4 regions of the Caballeronia sp. ATUFL_F2_KS9A genome follow, and region 1 is predicted to be linked to each of the others. Evidence: riboswitches for the same ligand, from Rfam matches in the RefSeq annotation. Region 1 holds a riboswitch; each other region holds the start of a gene.
What was found. Region 1 has a riboswitch for cobalamin ahead of NCS67_RS02685 (TonB-dependent receptor domain-containing protein). Riboswitches for the same ligand answer to the same signal wherever they lie in the genome.
Positions count from the first base shown of each region.

Region 1 (5,279 bases):
GCGCGGCGGCGGGCACGAGCATGCGCTGATCGTTGCCGAACGCGAGGCGCAGCAGATGCGGCACGACGAGCCCGACGAAGCCGATGGTGCCCGCCGTCGTCACGGCGGCCGCCGCCGCGATCGATGCGACGAGATACACGCGCAGACGCAAGCGCTCGACCGGCACGCCGAGCGCGCGCGCGGTCGTATCGCCGCGCAAGAGCACGTTCAGTTGCGGTGCGACGGGAACGATGACCGCGAGCACGACGGCGAGCGCGATCAGCGCGGGCCATGGCGCCGCCGCGCCGTTGAGATCGCCCGTCAGCCAGAAGATCATGCCGCGCAAACGGTTCTCGGGCGCGACGCTCAGGATCAGCGTGATGAGCGCGCCCCATCCCGATGCGATCACGACACCCGTCAGCAAGAGCCTCGGCGATGCGTCCTGTCCGCTTTGCCACAAGTCCTTGCGCGCGAGTCCGAGGACCAGAACGATCGATGCGAACGCGCCCGCGCAAGCCGCGATATCGACGCCCCACCACGGCAGCGACCCGAGCATCGCGGCAAGCGCGAAGGTTGCCGCGCCGCCGGATACGCCGAGCACGTACGGTTCCGCCAGCGGATTGCGCAACAGCACTTGCAGCAGCGCGCCGGCGAACGCGAGCAATGCGCCCGACGCGAAGCCCGCGAGCGCGCGCGGCAGACGCAAGGTCAGCACGATGTCATCGGCGATATCGGGCGTCGCCGAGTGCGCGTGAAAGAGCGCGCCGATCGCACGCGATACGGGCAACGCGACGCTGCCCATCGCGAGCGACGCGACCAGCACGACGAGCGTCGCTGCGCCGAGCGCGATCCAGATCGCGGTGGCGCGGCTCGCGTTCATCGCGCGCGGACGTTCAGCCACGCGGCTCACGACGGATGCCAGCCCAACGTGATGTACGCGCCGCGTCGTGGCGTGTTGTACGAGTACGCAAGTTCATAGTCCTTGTCGAACAGGTTGTCGATGCGCGCCGTGACGTACCACGACTTCGAGATGTCGTGGCGCGCCGACAGATTCACGATGCCGTAGCCCGCGAGCGTCGAATCGTAATCGCTGCGTTGACCGCTCACGATCCATTCGCCACCGACGCGCCACGGCCCGATCGTGCGATGCGCCGTCAGCGTCGCGAAATGCCGCGCGCGCCGCGTCAAATCCTCGTGATTCGTTTCGTCGACGGGATTCTGGAACGTGACGCCCGCGCGCACATCCGTTGCGCCGACGTGCCCCGCCCACGATCCCTCGATGCCCTGCACCTTCGCGCGCCCGACGTTCTGCGCGACATAGTAGAAGCCGCCGTCGGACACGTAATCGATCAAATTCGAATAGCGCGTCTGAAAAAGCGTCACGCGCACCACGCCGAGCGCATTCGATGCGTACTGCAACGCCGCCTCGACCGAATGACTCCGCTCCGGCTGAATCGACGGATTGCCGCTCAGCGGATAGTAGAGATCGTCGAAGCTCGGCGCGCGAAACGAGGCCGAATAGCTCGCGCTCGCCTTCCAGTGCGCGTCGAAGTTATACGCGTAGCCCAGATAGTAGCTGTTCGCGCCGCCGAAATCGGAATACTGATCGCGGCGCAGATTCGCCTGCAACTCGTTCGCGCCGATGTGCGCCACGTAACCCGCGAACATCGAATTCACATGACGGTCGGGCGCGCTGAACTGATCGGAATCGAGCGTCTGATCGAGATGCTCGTAGCCGAAGAGCAGCTTGTGCGCGTCGCTGATCCGCACGTCGTTCTGCCACGTATATTGCCGGTTCTCCGAATCGAAACGGCTCGTATAGACGCCGTTCTGCTCGATGTTCGCGCGGTCCTGTCCCTGCGCGATCGTGAAGTGCGCCGTCCAGTTATCCGTGACGCGGCCGTTCGCGAACACCGACGCCGAGCGCACGCGATCGTGCGTTTCGTTGATATCCGTCGGCTGGCCATAGGCATCGTCGAAACTGTTGATGCCGTTCGATTGCAGGAAGCGCACGCCCGCGTCCCACTTGTCGCTGAACTTGTGACGCAGCGTCGCCGCGACGCTCTCGTTCAGATAGCCGTTCGCGTTCGGATTGGCGCCGGGCGCGATTCCCGGATCGATCGACGAGAAGCCGTCGGTTTTCTCGCGCGAGACGTTCACGCTGAAGGTCGTGCGGCCGTCCTTGTCGAGCGCGCCGCTCACGCCCGCCGATTGCCGCTGCGTGTGATAGCTGCCGTACTCGGCCTCGAAGTTGAAGCGCGGCGGATGCGCCTCGCCTTCCTTCGTGAAGATCTGCACGACGCCGCCGATCGCATTCGATCCATAGAGCGCCGACACGTTGCCGTTCACGACCTCGACGCGCCCGATCTGGTCGAGCATCAATTGCGATAGCTGTGCCGCGCCGAGCGACGCCGATTCGACGCGCACGCCGTCGATCAGCACGAGCGATTGCGACGACGCCGCACCGCGTATGAAAAGCCCCGAGTTCGAGCCCGGTCCGCCGTTGCGCGTGATCTGCACGCCGGGCGCGAGCGCGACGAGTCCGAGCGCGTCGCTTGCGTTTGCATCGGCGATGTCCTGCTCGTCAAAAAGCGATGTCTGCGGAATCGATTCGGCAAGCGGCTGCGGCGCGCGCGTCGATGTGACGACGACGGGCGCAAGCGTTTGCGTGCTGTCTTCCGTCTGGGCCGCCTGTGCAGCGCCGGCGAACGGCAAGGCGCCGATGGCCGCAACGAGCGCGCCATGACGGGAGAGACCGCTTCTGAGCGCGGCCAGTGGCAATACCATGTGTGAAGTGTTCCGTTTCGCGTGAGCGCGACCCCGCTCCCCGCGAGGACGATGCGCGACGAACGCACCGCGCCATGCGCGCCGATGCGTCGGACTCCGGCCGGTATCCGGGCTGGCGATCAATCGTCTCGCCTTCCCGCGCATGGCGCGCAGTGGCATCGACACGTTTCTTGCAGTCGCGCGCGTGCGACGAATTTCGACACGCTCGCGCGGCAAAAACGCGCATGAGACGACTTGCAACTTGCGTTGCGGTCGCTTACCGTTGCGGGGGCAGCACAGGTTGGCTCGTCGTCGATTGCGGCGACTTCGCTCCCTGTTTCCCGTTTGACTGCATCCACGAGATCCGCGGATGCGAGCACCAAAAGTGCGGCAAGTGTAGGAGCGCGGTTCGGGGCCGTCAAGAAAACCGCGCGGGCAGACTGGCGCGGCGCATGACGAATCGAACGAGAAGCGAAAGAGAAGCGGCCGGCCTGTCATCACGAGCGTTGCGGGGCGCTCGCGTTTTCTGCACACGAATGCATCGCGACATGCGCTTGATTCGAAGGATTAAGCGCTAGATCGCGTGTTGTTACGTCTCGAAACGAGACATTTATCGGAAGCTCCGTTGAACCGCGCTAAAATGCGAGGTCTTTAGAGGACGCAGCACATGCTCAACGAACTCGAATCACTGTCAGGAAACATCGGCCGGCTGATCCAGATCAGCGAGCGCCACAAGCAGGCGCATCAAGCGCTGCAGGAACAACTCGAACAGCTGCGCGCCGACTATGCGAACGTGCAGGCCGAGCTCGCGCAAGTGCGCGAAGAGCGCGATACGCTGCAGTCCGAACGCGATTCGCTGTCCGCGAAAATCGACGACGCGCAAATCCGCCTGAACGCGATTCTCGAAAAGCTGCCGCGCGGCAAGTCCGCGCAACATGCCGAGTCCGACAATCAACTCGATCTCCTCGAAGCCGATTCCCGGGAAGCACATGAAACGGAATTGCACGGCGAGCATCATCAGGGAGAGAAGGCATGACGACCACGCAGATCGAAGTATCCATTCTCGGGCAGCCGTATCGTCTCGCGTGCTCGCCGGAAACCGAAGGCGCATTGCGTGAAGCCGTCGCGCGCGTCGACGCCGAAATGAACAAAGTGCGCAATGCAAGCAGCGTGCGCGGCACGGATCGCATCGCGGTGATGGCGGCGCTTTCGCTGGCGTCGGAATTGCTTAAGCTGCAGGACAGCGTGCGTCACGGCGAGGCCTTCCCCGCCGAAGAAATCCGCCGCACGATGCACTCGATGAACGAGCAATTGGGCGCGGTCATTGCGCAACACGAAGCGCAATAAGGCAGATGCGCGTCGAGTCAATCAGCGCGCAATGTCAATCGAAAAAAGAAACCGCCGAAGTAGCGTGAAGAGGCTGCAGAAGGCAAACGATTGGTGTAGAGTGACGTTTCCCTGCCTGGTACGCCAAGGTCATATATTCCTTGAACCAATGCTACATTGGCACGGTTGCGGAACCTTGCAGCACGGGCGCGCGCGTCGCTAGTCCGATGTACCCGAAGTGTTGCTTACCGCGACCAATCTTGAACCCAGGTTCAGGATGCCGGCCTAGCGGCTGTGGCGGGGACCTCATTCAAGAAACGGCATCGGTTTTTCCGATGCCGTTTTCGTTTGTCCCTGCCGTTCGCTCTTCGATTCATGCACACGACCATGCGCTACTGGCTGATGAAGTCCGAACCGGACGAAGCGAGCATCGATCATCTCGCGCACGCGCCGAAAAAAACCTTGCCGTGGACGGGCGTACGCAACTATCAGGCGCGCAACTTCATGCGCGATCAGATGCAGATCGGCGACGGCGTGCTCTTCTATCATTCGAGCTGCCCGGAGCCGGGCATCGCGGGCATCGCGAAAGTGTGCTCGACGGCGTATCCGGATCCCACGCAATTCGATCCGAAGAGCGATTACTACGATCCGAAATCGACGCAGGAAACGCCGCGCTGGATGCTCGTCGACGTGAAGTTCGTGAAGAAGACGCCGCTCATATCGCTCGCCGCGTTGCGCGAACATCCAGAGCTTGCCGACATGCAAGTGCTCGCGCGCGGCAACCGGCTCTCGATCACGCCCGTGACCGAAGCGCAATGGCGATTTATTACCGAGCACCTCGTCTAACAAGGAACTTACGACTTCACGACTGCGACTAAATCCCGTCGCACGTACGCGATGTCACGGAGTCCTTCGATGCTCAATAAGAAAACCGCCGCCGCCTTCGCCCTGCTCGCGATGTCCGGTGCCGCGCTTACGTTGTCTCAAACCGCCGCTGCGCAGACGGTGATGACGCAGCCACAGCCCTCGGGCGTGCTCTCGCTCTCCGCACAAGCGAGCGCGCAAGTGCCGCAGGATGTCGTCAACATCACGCTCTTCTACGAACAGGAAGCGGCCGATCCGTCGTCGCTCACCAGCACGCTCAATCAGCGCGCCGAGGCCGCGTTACGCGAAGCCAAAGGTGTCGACGGCGTGACCGCGAAGAGCGG
Region 1 covers NZ_JALQEK010000002.1:90,252-95,530, reverse strand. Annotated here, with positions in the region: gene NCS67_RS02690 (FecCD family ABC transporter permease) at 1-889, opposite strand, end outside; gene NCS67_RS02685 (TonB-dependent receptor domain-containing protein) at 886-2,766, opposite strand; cobalamin riboswitch at 2,848-3,145, opposite strand; gene NCS67_RS02680 (ATPase) at 3,413-3,781, shown strand; gene NCS67_RS02675 (cell division protein ZapA) at 3,778-4,092, shown strand; RNA gene ssrS (6S RNA) at 4,198-4,379, shown strand; gene NCS67_RS02665 (EVE domain-containing protein) at 4,459-4,917, shown strand; gene NCS67_RS02660 (SIMPL domain-containing protein) at 4,987-5,279, shown strand, end outside.

Region 2 (5,279 bases), on a different contig from region 1:
CGATCTCGCCCGCCGCCGGCAAATGCGACACGTAGCGCTGGAAATACCATTGCGTGCGCTCGCGATTGTTCGGCGCGGGCAGGGCGGCCACGCGGCACACGCGCGGATTCAGCCGTTGCGTGATGCGCTTGATCGCGCCGCCTTTGCCCGCCGCATCGCGTCCCTCGAACAGCACCACGAGCCGATGCCCCTCGTGCACGACCCAGTCCTGCAGCTTCACGAGTTCGCCTTGCAAGCGAAACAGCTCGCGAAAATAGGTCTTGCGTAACTGACGCTCTTCATCGGAGAAAGTCGATTCGCCGTCCAGGAAGCGATCGTCGATCTCCATCTCGAACTCTTCGTCGTAGCTGTCGATGATGTCGGCGTGGAAACGGCGCTGCTTTTCCGTCGTGTTCATGAGGGGCTCCGTGGCGTTCTTGGGCTGCCGCCGTCGCGATGACGGTCGCGGCGCGGGACGGCCGATTGTGACGACATTCGATGGCAGTCACATGACAGCGGCTGATTCGTTCATTCTAGCGAGCGATTCGCTGCTTTATGACGCGGCGTCGCGCGCCGTTAGAATGTTCCGGCACTTCGATGGCATTTTGAAGTTCGATTTCATCTTCCCCATATCAAGCGAGCGAACGCGATGACCGCAACGATCCATAGTTTCGACGAAGCTCAAACCGCGCGCCTCGTGCCGTATGATCGGCTCGTCGACACCCTCGCCGCGACGATGCTCGATTACGCGGCGGGACGCATCGTGAGTCCAGAGCGCATGGTGGTGCCGATCGAAGGCGGCGTGATGTTGTCGATGCCCGCGAGCGCCGCCGATCTCGCGATGCACAAGCTCGTGAACGTTTGCGCGGGCAACGGCGCGCTCGGCCTGCCGACGATCCACGGTCAGGTGACCGCCTACGATGCCATGACGGGCGTGCCGCAATTCATGCTCGATGGCCCGACGGTGACGGGCCGGCGCACGGCGGCGGTATCGATGCTCGCGATCCGCGCGCTTCACGATGCCGCGCCGCGCGAGGTGCTCGTCATCGGTACGGGCAAGCAGGCTGCGTATCACGTCGAGGCGCTCGCCGCTATTTATCCCGATGCGCACATCGTCGTGCAAGGCTCGCGTCCCGGGCGCGCGCGCGAGTTCTGTGCGGCGCATGCATCGCTTTCGAAGCAGCTTGCCGCGCTCGACGAGACCACGATTCCCGATTCGATCGATGTCGTCATCGCCGCGACCACGAGCAAGACGCCGGTCTATACGTTGCCCGCGCGCGCGGGCCGCCTCGTGATCGGCGTGGGCGCATTCACCGCCGATGCCGCCGAGATCGCCGCCGCGACCGTGCATGCAAGCGCGCTTTACGTCGACGACCCTGCGGGCGCGCGTCACGAAGCAGGCGATTTCATTCTCGCGGGCGTCGAATGGAACGATGTGCACGCATTGGCGCTCGCGCTCGCGGCGCCGTCCAAAGCCGTTGATGCATTGCAACCGGTGATGTTCAAATCGGTCGGCTGCGCGGCTTGGGATCTTGCGGCATGTCGCGTCGCGCGTGCGGTTTTGTCGGAGGAAAGCATCGCGGCGCGCTAGGCCGTGCAAGGGGAACGCCAGCTTGGAACGGTACTTGCTGTAAGTCTCTTTAATGACAGAGACGCCATAAGCGTCACATGACAAACGGCGCCAAGGTGCGCCACAGCAATCGAGCCAGCGAACTAACCCATGAAAAGTCGATACGACAGCAAGTGGCACCCGTGGATTCCGGCGCGCGACGACGGACGTGAGGGCGCGGGTGGCGCGGCGGACGGGGAACGCCAGACGACTCCGCATGCGAGCGCGGCGCCGCCTGCGGCTTATTTCATCTCGGTTCTTGAGCTTGCGACGGGCGAGAAACTCGGCAATGACGAGCGTCTGCGCGCCGTCGCGATGCTGGAATCGCAATTCGGTGCGGGGCGTCCGCGCACGCTGAAGGAAGCGGTGCGAATCTGTGCGGCGGCGATCGATTCATCGACGCTGCAGCGCATGGCGCGCGGCGCAAAGGCCTAGAAAACACGTCTGAAAAGACAGCTTCGGCGAAGCGCGTTTTTTCACACGTGTGTAAAACGCGCGTGCTCGCTGAAAAGTGCGCGAACGTTCGGTTGCGCCTTGACCGCTCTATTTGACGGTCTGAATGACTTCGAAGCCCTCGAATTCCGGATGACCGAGATAAAGCTGGCGCGTCTCGCCGCCGGCATTGCGATGCGCGGCGCGAAACGCGTCCGAACGCGTCCAGTCTTCGAAGGCTGCCTGATTCGCCCATATCGTATGGCTCGAATACAGAACGTGATCGTCTTTCACCGGCCCTTTGAGCAGATGAAACTCGACGAACCCGGGCACATCCTTCAGATGCGTATCGCGGCTCGTCCACCGACGTTCGAAGTCGGCTTCGGCGCCGGGCACGATCTTGAAGCGGTTCATGGCGATATACATGTCGATGCGGTTCCTTCGAAGTAGTGACTCGATTGAGCGGATAAGAACGATCAGTCGCGCCCGAGTTCGACGATGGTCGTGAAGCCGCCGAAGAACATGCGTTGAGGATCGAACGGCGTCTCGCCGGATTCCATCATCGTTTTGAGGCGCGGGTCTTCCATCACTTTGGCGTTGACGCTATCGCGCTGCTCGCGCGATTCGTAGACGATATACGAGAACGCGACGGTCTCGCCTTCCTTCATCTGCACGCTCTGTGGAAACGATGTGAGCTTGCCGGGCTTCACGTCGTCGGCGATGGTTTCCACGAACTCCAGTGCGCCGTGTTCCAGCCAGATCTTGCCGGCGGCTTCGGCCATGCGGCGATAAGCGTCGACCTTGTCGATCGGTACGGGTACGACGAATCCATCCACGTAGTGCGCCATCTGAGTCTCCTGGTTGAGTCGAACGCGCACCGCGCACGCGATGCGCTGTCTGCTTTGAGCTATTCGTATGCAGCGAAGTTCAGGGCGGTCCACGTATCGGCGGGCGAGGCGCGTTCCAGCACCGTGGACGAGAGCGGCGCGAAGTTCATCCCATAGATCGATGCGAGCGGCAGGCGAAGCGCATGCGCGAGCGCCGCTTTCACGACGATCGCATGCGTGACGACGATGCAGCGCCCCGCGTCGAGCCGGTCGATCGAAGCGAAGCCCTCGGCGACGCGCGCAGCGAGCATGGCGACGCTTTCGCCGCCGTGCGAACGCGCATCGGGACCCGCGAGCCATGCAGCGACATGTTCCGGTTCGCGCTCGCCCGTTTCGCGTATCGAATGCCCGCGCCAGCGGCCATAGTCGATGTCGTCGAACGCGGGAACGATCTCGAATGCATCCGCGATCCACGCCGCCGTTTCACGCGCGACGCGCGCGGGACTCGCAATCACGCGCGTGTCGGGCAAGGCGTGCAATGACGCGAGCTGCGCGCGCGCATCGCGCTCGGGAGGTTCGTCGCCGGTGGGAAAGTGCCCGGTTTTCATCGCGCGCGTGGCGGCGTGACAGAGAAGAATGAGTTCCAAGGCAGGTGGCGGTCGAATCGGAATCGTTTTACTTTGCAGCGGATCATCATAGAATGGCAAGCTTGCAGTGCGAGGAAGCCGGTGCAAACCCGGCACGGTCGCGCCACTGTGTGCGGTACGTCAACGCGAAAGCGCGGCGCCGCGAGTCAGACCCCGCTGCATGCTCTTCGTCAATCGGGACGCGCTTTTCCCTGGAGAACCACCATGAATGCTTCCAACGCGCCGGTCCTTTCCGCTCCGGTTTCCCCGTCACTCGATGCACCCGTGCCCATTCCGGTGCGTGAAGTGTTGCCGTGGGCCGTCTTCATCGGCCTCATTCTGCTGATCGCAATCTATTTCGTCGGCGCCGAACAGGGCGCGACGTCGATTTTCTCGGGCACGTACGTCCACGAATTCGTGCATGACGGCCGGCATTTGCTCGGCTTTCCGTGCCACTGAGGAAGCATCATGATTCGCACTTTGCTGATACGCGGCATGATCGCGGGACTGGTCGCGGGCCTGATCGGCTTCGGCTTCGCGCGTGCGTTCGGTGAACCGTCGGTGGCACGCGCCATCGCGTTCGAGGAACAGCACGAGCATGAACACGAACATGAGCACGGTCATGCCGATGCGGCTGCCACGCCAGCGCATTCGCACGATCACGGCGACGAAGCGCTCGTGTCTCGCGATACGCAAGCGGGCCTCGGCCTTCTGACCGGCGTCGCCGTGTTCGGCACCGCGCTCGGCGGTCTCTTCTCGCTCGTGTTCGCGTTTGCTTATGGACGGCTCGGCGCGTTGCGCGCGCGCGGCACGTCGGCATTGCTCGCGCTGTTCGGCTTCGTGAGCGTCGCCATCGTGCCGTTCCTGAAGTACCCGCCCAATCCGCCCGCTGTCGGCAATGCCGAGACCATCGGGCCGCGCACGGCGCTTTTCTTCGGCATGGTGGCGATTTCCATCGCGGCTGCCGTCTTCGCCGTGCGCTTGCAGCGGCGCATGGTGGCGCGGCATGGCGGGTGGAACGCGACGCTCATCGCGGCGGCTGCGTATATCGTCGTGATCGTGGCGGCGCAGGTCGCGCTGCCGTCCGTCGATGAAGTGCCCGCGGATTTCTCCGCTTCGCTGCTGTGGAATTTCCGCGTGGCCGCTATCGGCATGCAGGCGCTGTTATGGACGACGCTCGGTCTCGTGTTCGGTGCGCTCGCAGCGCGTGAACTCGAGCGGCCGGCGGTGAGAAGAATGGCTGCGGCGTAAGCGGTTCGGCGTCGCTCATGAAGCCCGCGCTTCGTCAGGAACGCGGGCTTTTCGTTTGCTCTTTCGCCGCACGACGCTTGAGCAATTCATCGAACAGATCGAGCTTCGCGGCATCGTCCATCGATCTGAAGGTCTTGATTTCCTCGCGGCTTCGGAAGCAGCCGAGGCACAGGCCCGTTTCCTGATCGAGCTTGCAGACATCGGTGCATGGCGAGCCGATGGGTTCCTGCGCTTTCGCGCGTTCGATGGTGAAAGCGAGATCGTCTTGCGTCGTTGTCATAGTGATTCGCCGCGAAAGAGCGCAGCGGCCGCGGCCGGATTCGACGGCCAGTAAGCGTGCATGTAAGTGGCCGACACCGAACCATGCCGATAGAGCGCTTCGCCTTCGGTGCCGGTCGTGGCATGAGCGGCCTTGAGTGCCGGCTGCATCGGCGTGTCGAGCGTCGAGTAGTGGAATGTGTGACCGGTCATCGCGCCATGCGTCGTGTCGATGCGCTGCATCGCGAGGCGCGACAGCTTGCGTTGCATCGCCGCGTCGCCGGGAAGGATGCCGAG
Region 2 covers NZ_JALQEK010000029.1:422,954-428,232, reverse strand. Annotated here, with positions in the region: gene ppk2 (polyphosphate kinase 2) at 1-397, opposite strand, end outside; gene lhpI (bifunctional Delta(1)-pyrroline-2-carboxylate/Delta(1)-piperideine-2-carboxylate reductase) at 629-1,570, shown strand; gene NCS67_RS17755 (hypothetical protein) at 1,700-2,023, shown strand; gene hmuQ (heme-degrading protein HmuQ) at 2,132-2,446, opposite strand; gene NCS67_RS17745 (DUF1428 domain-containing protein) at 2,497-2,868, opposite strand; gene NCS67_RS17740 (histidine phosphatase family protein) at 2,928-3,494, opposite strand; cobalamin riboswitch at 3,543-3,669, shown strand; gene NCS67_RS17735 (CbtB domain-containing protein) at 3,699-3,932, shown strand; gene NCS67_RS17730 (CbtA family protein) at 3,942-4,724, shown strand; gene NCS67_RS17725 (DUF1289 domain-containing protein) at 4,759-5,004, opposite strand; gene NCS67_RS17720 (cobyrinic acid a,c-diamide synthase CobB) at 5,001-5,279, opposite strand, start outside.
Region 2: another riboswitch for cobalamin. It lies ahead of NCS67_RS17735 (CbtB domain-containing protein); the one in region 1 lies ahead of NCS67_RS02685 (TonB-dependent receptor domain-containing protein).

Region 3 (5,279 bases), on a different contig from region 1:
GCGCAGGCATCGAACGCGTGGCGGCTCATCTGCGCGGCATAGGGATGCGTCGCATCGACGACGAGCGTGATGTGCTCGTCGCGCAGATATCGCACGAGCCCGTCGATGCCGCCGAAACCGCCGACGCGCACCGTGCACGCCAGATCGCCCGGCACGCGCCCGAGGCCCGCGAGACTGTAGACGTGCGTCGCAGGAAGCGCACGCGCGATCGCGAGCGCATCGCCGGTGCCGCCGAGCAGCAGCACGCGCGTCATGCCGCGCTCCCGACGATATTGCCCTGCCGGTCGATCGCGAAGGTCTCGACTTCGATGCCTGGCGGCAGCGCGTCGAGCGCGACATCGCGCGCGCGTCGGCAGACGATATCGCCGAGCGCGATGCCTTCGGCGCGTGCGAGCTTGAGCGCTTCCTGACTCGTGTTGGCCGCGCGCATCGACGCCAGCAGTTCGGCGTTCGCGCCCGCATCGGCGGCCCAGACGGCGAGCAGCGGCAAGTCGATGCTCGAACTGCGGCTGTGCAGATCCATATGCCCCGCCGCGAGCTTGGACAGCTTGCCGAAGCCGCCGCACAGGCTCAGCTTGTCGACGCTCGCGCGGCGCAAATGCTTGAGCACCGCGCCCACGAAATCGCCCATTTCGATCAATGCGATGTCGGGCAGGCCGTAGCGCGCGCGCATCGCGTCCTCGCTCTGGTTGCCGGTGCACGCGGCGATATGCCGATACCCGTTCGCCCGCGCCACATCGATGCCCTGATGAATCGACGCGATGTACGCCGAGCACGAAAACGGTCTGACGATGCCGGTCGTGCCGAGTATCGACAATCCGCCGACGATGCCGAGGCGCGGATTCATCGTCTTCTGCGCGAGGGCTTCGCCGTTCTCCACGCCGATGGTCACGTCGAAACCGCCGCGATAGCCGACGCTTTTTGCGAGCGCGTCGAGATGCTCGGTCATCATCTTGCGCGGCATCGGATTGATCGCCGGTTCGCCGACGGCGAGCGCGAGGCCCGCGCGCGTCACCGTGCCGACGCCCGCGCCCGCATGAAAACGCACGCCCGGTTCCTCCGACAGTCGCACGCGCGCGAACACGAGCGCACCGTGCGTGACGTCGGGATCGTCGCCCGCATCCTTGATGACGCCGGCTTCGGCGGCGGCGCTTTCATCGGGTAAACGGCGGCAGAACGAAAGCATCATCGTCACGCGCTGGCCCTTCGGCAGGACGATCTCCGCGCGCTCGCTCGTCTCGCCGAGCAGCAAGAGGCGCGCGGCCGCGAGACTCGTCGCGGTCGCGCAGCTTCCTGTCGTGTAGCCGCTGCGCAGCGGCGCGGCTTTCTCCGGCGTCTCTTCACGCATGACGCATCACGGTTTGCTCGCGTGCAGGACGGTGATCGGCAGCGCCTGACGCCACGTGTCGAAGCTGCCGAGCGGTTCCGCCTGCGCGACGCCGATGCGCGTCAGCTCGCCGCCGTGGCGCGCGCGCCATTCGACGAGCGCCGCCTCGCTTTGCAGCGTCACCGCATTGGCGACGAGCCGCCCGCCCTGACGCAGACGCGCCCAGCACGCATCGAGCAGGCCCGGCACCGTCAATCCACCGCCGATGAACACCGCGTCCGGCGCGGGAAGGCCGTCGAGCGCGGCGGGCGCTTCGCCTCTGACGAGTTGCAGCGCGGGCACGCCGAGCGCATCGCGGTTGTATTCGATGAGACGCTGACGGCTCTCGTTCGCTTCGATCGCGATCGCCCGACACGCGCCATGCGCGCGCATCCATTCGATGCCGATCGAGCCGCAGCCCGCGCCGACGTCCCACAGCAGTTCGCCGGGCTGCGGCGCGAGGCGCGCGAGCGTCACGGCGCGCACGTCGCGCTTCGTCAACTGGCCGTCGTGGCGGTAGGCGTCGTCGGCGAGACCGGGCGTGAGCGGCGGCCCGGCGTGGCCGGCGTGCGTCCGGCACTCGATCGCGATGAGATTGAGCGCGGCAACGACGGGCTCGCGCCAGTCGTCGGCACGCTCGTCGATGCGGCGTTCGTCGCTGCCGCCGAGATGCTCGAAGACGGTCATGCGGCTCGCGCCGAAACCATGCGCGGTCAGAAGCGTGGCGACGGCGGCGGGCGTCGTGCCGTCCGCGCTCAGCACGATGAGGCGCACGCCGCGATGCAGATTCGCGAGCAGCGACGCCGCCGGCCGCCCGACGAGCGATACGCAGACGGCGTCTTGGAGCGCCCAGCACAGGCGCGCCGCCGCGAGCGACAGCGACGACGGCGCGGGAATGACGCGCATTTCGCCGTTGGCGACTTCGCGCGCGAGCGTCGCGCCGACGCCGAAGCACATCGGATCGCCGCTCGCGAGCACGCAGATGCGCGTCTTGCCGTCGCCGCGGTCGGCGAGCACGGCATCGAGCGAGAAGGGTTTCGGCCACGGCATGCGGCGCGCGGCGATGCGATCCGGCAGCAACGCGAGATGACGTTCGCCGCCGTGAATCGACTGGGCGTCGAGAAGCGCGCGACGCGCGGCGCGGGAAAGTCCGTGCCAGCCGTCTTCGCCGATGCCCACCACGGTCAGCCAGTTCGACATGCGCGGTCTCCTTGCTGCGATTCCGATCGCGTTCCCGGATACATGCCGGAAGCGCTCGGAGGGTCGATAAAAGCGGGCATAATACAGGTCCGTCGGCGCCCGGGGTCGTGAGACCGAGGGCTTAAAAGGGAACACAGCAAAACTGTGGCTGCCCCCGCAATTGTACGCAGCGAGTCCGCGCTCCACTGCCACTGGTTTTTACCGGGAAGGCCGGCGCGAATGTCGACCTGCCAGCCAAGAGACCTGCCGACCCAACGCATTCGCGCGACGCCGACCGGGCGGGGTGTACCGGTTCGCTCATCACGCGCGAAGCCCAACGGGTCACGCTTTTGAATTCTTTCGACCGCTCATCGCTCAACGCAACGCCGCGTGCTTCCGCATGCCCGGGCCTGATGCGCATCGTGCCCGCGTGCGATGGCGGCCTTGCGCGTCTGCGTCTCGCGGGCGGCGTGTTGAGCACGCGGGCGGCGCGGGCCGTCGCGCGCGCGGCTCGCGAGTGCGGCTCGGGCGTGATCGAAGTGACCAATCGCGCGAATCTGCAACTGCGCGGCATTCGCGACGATGCCCACGCCGCGCTCGTCGACATCGCCCTCGACGCGGGCCTCGGCCCGTCGACGGCGGGCGCAGACGACATCCGCAACGTAATGCTGAGCCCGCTCGCGGACCACGGCACGCGCGCGCTCGCCGCGCGGATCGTCGATGCGATGCAGGCCGATGCGTCGCTGCATGCGCTGTCGCCGAAATTCGCGCTCCAGCTCGACGCCGGCGAGCGCATCGCGATGCTCGATCATCCGCACGATCTTTGGCTTTCCGCCATCGAGGATGGCGCGCGCTTCGCATTCGGCCTCGCCGGAACGATGCGCGATCCGGCGCTCGGCGCGATCTCGCGCGACGATCTCGTGATGTTCGTCCTGAACGTGTTGCGCAGCTTTCTCGCGCTGGCGACGCCTGAAGAACATCGCATGCGCGATCTGCTTGCGCGTATCGGCGTTGCGCGCTTTCTCGACGCCTTGCGTTTCGACGCCGATATCGCGACATGGACACGCGCACCCGCCGATGCATCGCTGCGTCTCGGCGCGCACGAGGAGCCGCATCGCGCGACGTGGTACGCGGGTGCGCAAACGCCGCTGGGCCGTCTCGATGCGACGACGCTCGAAGCGCTCGCCAATCTCGCCGACGCACACGGCGCAAGCCGCCTGACGATGACGCCGTGGCAAAGCGTGCTGATTCCCGGCCTCGCGGCGCATTCAGCGCATGACGTGCTGCAAGGGCTGCACGCGCTCGGCCTTGCAACCGGCGCGCACGAACCGCTCGCGCGCCTCATCGCGTGCGCGGGTTCGGAAGGCTGCGCAAAGAGCCGTGCCGATACCAAAGCCGATGCTCACCGGCTCGCCGCGCTCCTGCCTTCGGATGACGGGACGCAGGTGCATCTGAGCGGCTGCGAGCGTTCGTGCGCGGCGGCGCATCCGGTTCCGGTCACGCTCTACGCAGTCGCGCCCGGACGATACGACTTACATCGCGACGCACGAGCCGTCGCGCGCAATCTGACCATCGAAGAGGCGGCCGAACGGCTCGCCCGGAGCCATGCCGATGCTTGACTACATCCGCGACGGCGCGGAGATTTATCGTCAGTCCTTTGCGACGATCCGCGCCGAAGCCGACCTCGCCGCCATTCCCGCCGATCTGGAGAAGCTCGCCGTGCGGCTGATCCATGCGTGCGGCATGGTGGATATCGTGAGCGATCTGCGCTTCTCGCCCGGCGCGGGCAGCATCGGAAGAAAGGCGCTTGCAGCAGGCGCGCCGATCCTGTGCGATGCGCGCATGGTCGCCGAGGGCATCACGCGCGCGCGCTTGCCCGCCGACAACCGCGTGATCTGCACCTTGAGCGATCCCTCGATTCCCGAGCGCGCCCGCGCGATGCGCAACACGCGCTCGGCCGCCGCGCTCGAACTATGGCGTGCGCAACTCGAAGGCGCGATCGTCGCGATAGGCAACGCGCCGACCGCGCTCTTCCATCTGCTCGACATGATCGATGCCGGCGCGCCGAAGCCCGCGCTCATTCTCGGCTTTCCGGTCGGTTTCATCGGCGCGGCGGAATCGAAAGCGATGCTCGCCGCCGATAGCCGCGGCGTGCCCTTCGTCGCGCTGCTCGGCCGGCGCGGGGGCAGCGCGATGGCAGCGGCCGCAGTGAACGCACTTGCTTCGGAGGCCGAATGATGCGCGGACGTCTCTTTGGATTAGGCGTCGGCCCGGGCGATCCGGAGCTGATCACCGTGAAGGCGCTGCGGCTTTTGAAGACCGCGCCGGTGGTCGCGTATTTCGTCGCAAAGGGCAAGAAGGGTAATGCGTTCGGCATCATCGAATCGCATCTCGACGATACGCAGATGCGCCTGCCGCTCGTCTATCCGGTGACGACCGAAGCGCTCGAACCGCCGCTCTGCTACGAGACGATCATCAGCGCGTTCTACGACGAAGCCGCGCTCACGATATCCGGTCATCTCGAATCCGGCCGCGATGTCGCCGTGATCTGCGAGGGCGATCCGTTTTTCTACGGCTCGTACATGTATCTGCACGATCGTCTCGCAGCACGCTTCGATGCAGAGGTCGTGCCGGGCGTGTGCTCGATGCTCGGCGGCGTGGCCGTGCTCGGCGTGCCGCTCGTGTATCGCAATCAGAGTCTGTCGGTGCTGTCGGGCGTGCTGCCTGAAGACGA
Region 3 covers NZ_JALQEK010000029.1:405,409-410,687, forward strand. Annotated here, with positions in the region: gene NCS67_RS17645 (cobalt-precorrin-6A reductase) at 1-254, opposite strand, end outside; gene NCS67_RS17650 (cobalt-precorrin-5B (C(1))-methyltransferase) at 251-1,348, opposite strand; gene cbiE (precorrin-6y C5,15-methyltransferase (decarboxylating) subunit CbiE) at 1,355-2,566, opposite strand; cobalamin riboswitch at 2,643-2,831, shown strand; gene cobG (precorrin-3B synthase) at 2,896-4,164, shown strand; gene NCS67_RS17665 (precorrin-8X methylmutase) at 4,157-4,783, shown strand; gene NCS67_RS17670 (precorrin-2 C(20)-methyltransferase) at 4,780-5,279, shown strand, end outside.
Region 3: another riboswitch for cobalamin. It lies ahead of cobG (precorrin-3B synthase); the one in region 1 lies ahead of NCS67_RS02685 (TonB-dependent receptor domain-containing protein).

Region 4 (5,279 bases), on a different contig from region 1:
GCGCGCCGCATGCGCGTTCGAGAATCATCGGATCGAGAAAATCCGGGCCGGTCTTGAACACGCGTACCGTCAGGCCTCGGCGCGCGTGATGACGCGCAAGCGCCGCCGTCACCGTGGTCTTGCCTTGATGCGACGCACTCGCGCCGATGAAGAGAGCGGGGCAGTCGGGCATCGCTCAGAACTCGACGCCGCGTTGCGCTTTCACGCCTTGCTCGCGATACGGATGCTTCACGAGCCGCATTTCCGTGACGAGATCGGCAAGTTCGATCAACGCATCGGGCGCGTGGCGACCGGTCACGACGACATGCAGCATCGCGGGCCGCGCCTTCAGCACGTCGAGCACTTCATCGAGCGGCAGATACTCGTACTTGAGCACGGTGTTGAGTTCGTCGAGCACGACCATCTGATATTCGCCGCTCTCGATCATGCGGCGCGCTTCGTTCCAGCCCTTGCGCGCGGTGGCCATGTCGGCTTCGCGATTCTGCGTGTTCCAGGTGTAGCCATCTCCCATGGTGACGAAATCGCAATGCGCGATTGCGCCGAGGAAATCGCGCTCCGATGTATGCAGCGCGCCCTTGATGAACTGCACGACGCCGAGCTTCATGCCGTGTCCGAGCACGCGCACCGCCATGCCGAACGCGGCCGTTGTCTTGCCCTTGCCGTTGCCGGTATTCACGATCAAAAGGCCTTTCTCGTGATCGGCGGCGGCCTGCTTTTTCTCGTGGCCTTCCTTGCGGCGCTGGGTCATGCGCAGATGCGATTCGGTATCGGTTTTCACGGGAGCTCCAGAGAAAGACGGCCGTATCGTACAACAGGCGGCGGCTTAATTCTGCGCTAACAGACGGCAGGCATCATGCAATCAACGTAATCACCGACTCGAGGAGCAAGCAAATGGACGCGCTCTATCTCTATCTGGAACTCGTCGCGCTTGGCGTTCTCGTCTGGCTTTGCCGCGACAAGTTCAAACCGGTCGTGGCGAAGCCGCTCGCCGAAACGCCGCGTCCGCGCACGACCGCAAGACCGGTATTCATGTTCCGTTCGCGCGGGGCGCATGCATCGCTGCGATCGCGACGGTTACGCCACAATCGATCGTCTTTGGCACGATGAGCGTTCGCGCGTTGCCCGCGAGCAGCGCGCAAGGCTCGCATACGCCATCGACGTTCATATGCGCCATTGCATGATGCGATATCGCCGTGCGCGGCGCTTGCGCGATTTCATCGGCGCCGTAGAAGCGCAATGTCAGACGATGACGCTCGCAGAACGCGAGCAGTCCCGCCTCGTGCCGTTTCGCGTCGATGCTCGCGATGATGGCGATGTCGCCGAACGCAAGCGTGCCCAAAGCGCCGCGCACGGCGTGCTCGATTGCGTCGGCGCTCGCGCCCCGCGTGCAGCCGATCCCCACGGCAAGACGCGTGACAGCGGGCTGATTCATGTGGGCGATGACGAATTCCATGTGCGCCGACCTTACCACCTTTCTTGACGCTCGCGCCCGCCGGGCCTAGACTTTCACGCAGTTTTGGTGCTCGCGCGCGGATTCTCTCGTGCGCAGTTAAACGGGAAGCAGGGCGCGTTCCTTTCGATTCGTCGAACGCACGTCAACCTGCGCTGCCCCCGCAACGGTAAGCGATTCACCGCGCACGGCATTTTCATCGCGTGTACGGGAAGCCGGCTTCGAAGCCACTGCGCGTGAGAAACGCGCGGGAAGGCGAAGCGGCGTCGTCGTCAGCCCGGATACCGGCCAGACTTTGAGCGGGGCTTGCTGTCGCGGGGATGCGGCGCGGCCCATGATCCATAAAAGCGTGCGTTTCCCTTTCATCCAGCCGCGTTGCCAGGCATCGCGCGACATGAAGCGCATGCAACCGAAGCCACGGAGCGACGATGCAAACCCGCAAGATTCCCGTCACGGTCGTGACCGGCTTTCTCGGCAGCGGCAAGACCACACTGATGCGGCATATCCTCTCCAATGCGCAAGGCAAGCGCATCGCGGTGATCGTCAACGAGTTCGGCGAGCTCGGCATCGACGGGGAGATTTTGAAGGGTTGCGGCATCGGTTGCGACGATGAAGCCGGCTCCAAAGACCGCAATCTGTACGAGCTCGCGAACGGTTGTCTCTGCTGCACCGTGCAGGAAGAGTTCTATCCGGTCATGGAACAACTCGTCGAGCGGCGCGAGAGCATCGATCACGTGCTGATCGAAACGTCCGGTCTCGCTTTGCCGAAGCCGCTCGTGCAGGCGTTCAACTGGCCGTCGATCAAGAACGCATTCACCGTCGATGCCGTCGTGACCGTGGTCGATGGACCCGCTGCCGCGAGCGGTCAGTTCGCGGCGAATCCCGTCGCCGTCGATGCGCAACGCAAGGCCGATCCCAATCTCGATCACGAATCGCCGCTGCATGAACTGTTCGAGGACCAGCTTTCGTCTGCCGACCTCGTCATCGTCAACAAGACCGATCTCATGGATGATGAAGCGCTGCGAAAGGTCGAAGCGCTCGTGCGGCCCGAGATTCCGCCCGAAGTGAAGATCGTGCCCGCGCAGATGGGCAGGCTCGATGTGCATACATTGCTCGGTCTCGAATCGGCATCGGAAGAGACGATTCATTTGCGGCACGATCATCACGGTTCGCCCGATGAAGCAGGCCACGCCGATCATCATCATGACGAGTTCGATTCGGTCGTCGTGCATGGCAACGTCGAATCGCGCGAGCAGGCGCTGGCCGCGCTGCATGCGCTCGTCGAGCAGCACACGATCTATCGCGTGAAGGGTTTCGCTGCGTTGCCGGGCGCGGCGATGCGGCTCGTCGTGCAAGGCGTCGGACGACGCTTCGACAGTTACTTCGACCGCCGCTGGGAAGCGGGCGAAGCGAAGACCCAAAGCCGCTTCGTGCTGATCGGCGAAGACCTCGAACGCGCGACGCTGCAACGCGCGTTCGACGCCGCGCTCGCGAGCGCGCCCGTGCAGGCGTAACCGCGATGCATCTGCTCCGCACGACGCCGGGAGGCTTCGTCGACGACGCGCAGGGCGTCATGCGTATCGATCAGACGAGCGCGCCGATCGTCGTGCTCAGCTCCGCCGATACGACGCTCGCGTTGCTCGCGAGCGCGTTTCCGCGTCTCGAGCCCGGCTTTCCCGACGTGCGGCTCGCGAATCAATCGTTTCTGCGTCAGCCCGCATCGGTCGATTTCTATGTCGACGATGTATTGCGTCACGCGAAGGTCGTGATCGTCGATCATCTCGGCGGCGAATCGTACTGGCCGTACGGCATCGAGCGGCTCGTCGCGCTCGCGAAAGAGCGCAAGCAGATGCTCGCGATGTTTTCGGGCGATCTCACCGAGGACCCGAATCTTATCGGCAAGAGCACGGCCGATGCAGCGTTTTGCCGCGAGCTGTCGCGCTATCTGCGCGAAGGCGGCGCGCGCAATGCCGAGGAGTTTCTACGCGCGATCGCGCATCGCGCGTTCGGCTTCGGGCGCGAGCCGCAGCCGCCGAGTCCGCTGCCCGCCGTCGCGATCTATCATCCCGAGCGCGAAATCGCGGTCATCGACGACTGGCAGGCGCGCTGGACCGAAGGCGCGAGCGTCGCCGCGATTCTGTTTTACCGCGCGCATTTGCAATCGGGCAATACGGCCGTGTTCGATGCGCTCATCGAAGCGCTCGAAAAAGAAGGCATGAATCCGTTGCCGATCGCGATTTCGTCGCTCAAGGAAAGCGTGAGCCGCGAAGTGGTCGAGCGTTTGTGCGCGCAGCATCGCGCATCGCTTGTATTGAACACGACGGCTTTTGCGGCGAGCGTGATCGGCGAGGACGAAGCGTTCGAAGTCGCGGGCGATGCGCCCGTGCTGCAAGTCATCCTGAGCGGCGGCAATCGCGATGACTGGCAGAAGGACAATCACGGCCTGAATTCGCGCGACGTCGCCATGCATGTCGCGCTTCCCGAAGTCGATGGCCGCATCATCACGCGCGCCGTGAGTTTCAAGGGGCTCGCATATCACTGCAAGCATACGCAGGTGGATGTCGTGCGCTATCAGGCCGACGCGGAGCGCGTGCGCTTCGTCGCCGAACTGAGCCGGCGGTGGACCAAGCTGCGTCATACGCCGAACGCGCAGAAGCGCATCGCGCTCGTGCTGGCGAACTACCCGGCGAGCGAAGGGCGCATCGGCAATGGCGTGGGACTCGATACGCCCGCATCCGCGATCAACATTCTGTCGATGCTCGCGCGAGAAGGCTATCGCGTCGGCACGATGCCGCCGAACGGCGATGCGCTCATCGCCGCGTTGACGGAAGGCGTGACCAACGATCCCGTCGTCCGCGATATGCGCCCTGCGTTGCAGAGTCTTTCGCTCGATGACTATCTCGACGCGTATCGCACGCTGCCCGCCGATGCGCGCGCCGCGCTCGAAAAAACCTGGGGCGCACCCGAAGACGACCCGACGATCAGACGCGGCCGTTTCATGATCGCGGGCTATCGCTGCGGGGAAGTGTTCATCGGCATCCAGCCCTCGCGTTCGCGGCAGCGCAACGATTACGCGAGCTATCACGATGCCGAACTCGTGCCGCCGCATTCCTATCTCGCGTTCTACTTCTGGCTGCGTCTGCGCTTTCAGGCGGATGCGCTCGTGCATGTCGGCAAGCACGGCAATCTCGAATGGCTGCCGGGAAAGAGCGTCGCGTTGTCGTCATCGTGCTGGCCGGATGCGATTCTCGGACCGATGCCGCATCTCTATCCGTTCATCGTCAACGATCCGGGCGAAGGCAGTCAGGCGAAGCGCCGCGCGCAGGCCGTGATCATCGATCATCTGATGCCGCCGCTCACGCGCGCCGAGAACTATGGGCCATTGCAGGATCTCGAGCGTCAGGTCGACGAATACTACGAAGCGTTGATGGTCGATGTGCGCCGCGCGAAGCTGCTGCGCAAGACGATTCTCGCGAACATCGTCGAGAACCGGCTGCACGAGGAACTCGGGCTGGATGCGCCACGCGATACCGTGGGTGAAGACGCGTTGCTCACGCGCGCCGATGCCTATCTCTGCGAACTGAAGGAAGCGCAGATTCGCGACGGCCTGCATGTATTCGGTGTCTCGCCGCAAGGCGTGCAACGACGCGACACGCTGCTCGCGCTCGGCCGCTTTCCGATCGGCGACGGCCAGGGCGCGAACGCGAGCCTGATCGTCGCGATCGCACGGGATCTGCAATTGCCCGATATCTTTGATCCGCTCGATGCGGATTGGGCCGCGCCGTGGACCGGCCCGCGTCCGCAAGCACTTGCCGATGTGAGTGAAGCG
Region 4 covers NZ_JALQEK010000029.1:416,827-422,105, reverse strand. Annotated here, with positions in the region: gene NCS67_RS17720 (cobyrinic acid a,c-diamide synthase CobB) at 1-172, opposite strand, end outside; gene cobO (cob(I)yrinic acid a,c-diamide adenosyltransferase) at 176-778, opposite strand; gene NCS67_RS17710 (cobalamin biosynthesis protein) at 1,028-1,453, opposite strand; cobalamin riboswitch at 1,500-1,757, shown strand; gene cobW (cobalamin biosynthesis protein CobW) at 1,879-2,964, shown strand; gene cobN (cobaltochelatase subunit CobN) at 2,970-5,279, shown strand, end outside.
Region 4: another riboswitch for cobalamin. It lies ahead of cobW (cobalamin biosynthesis protein CobW); the one in region 1 lies ahead of NCS67_RS02685 (TonB-dependent receptor domain-containing protein).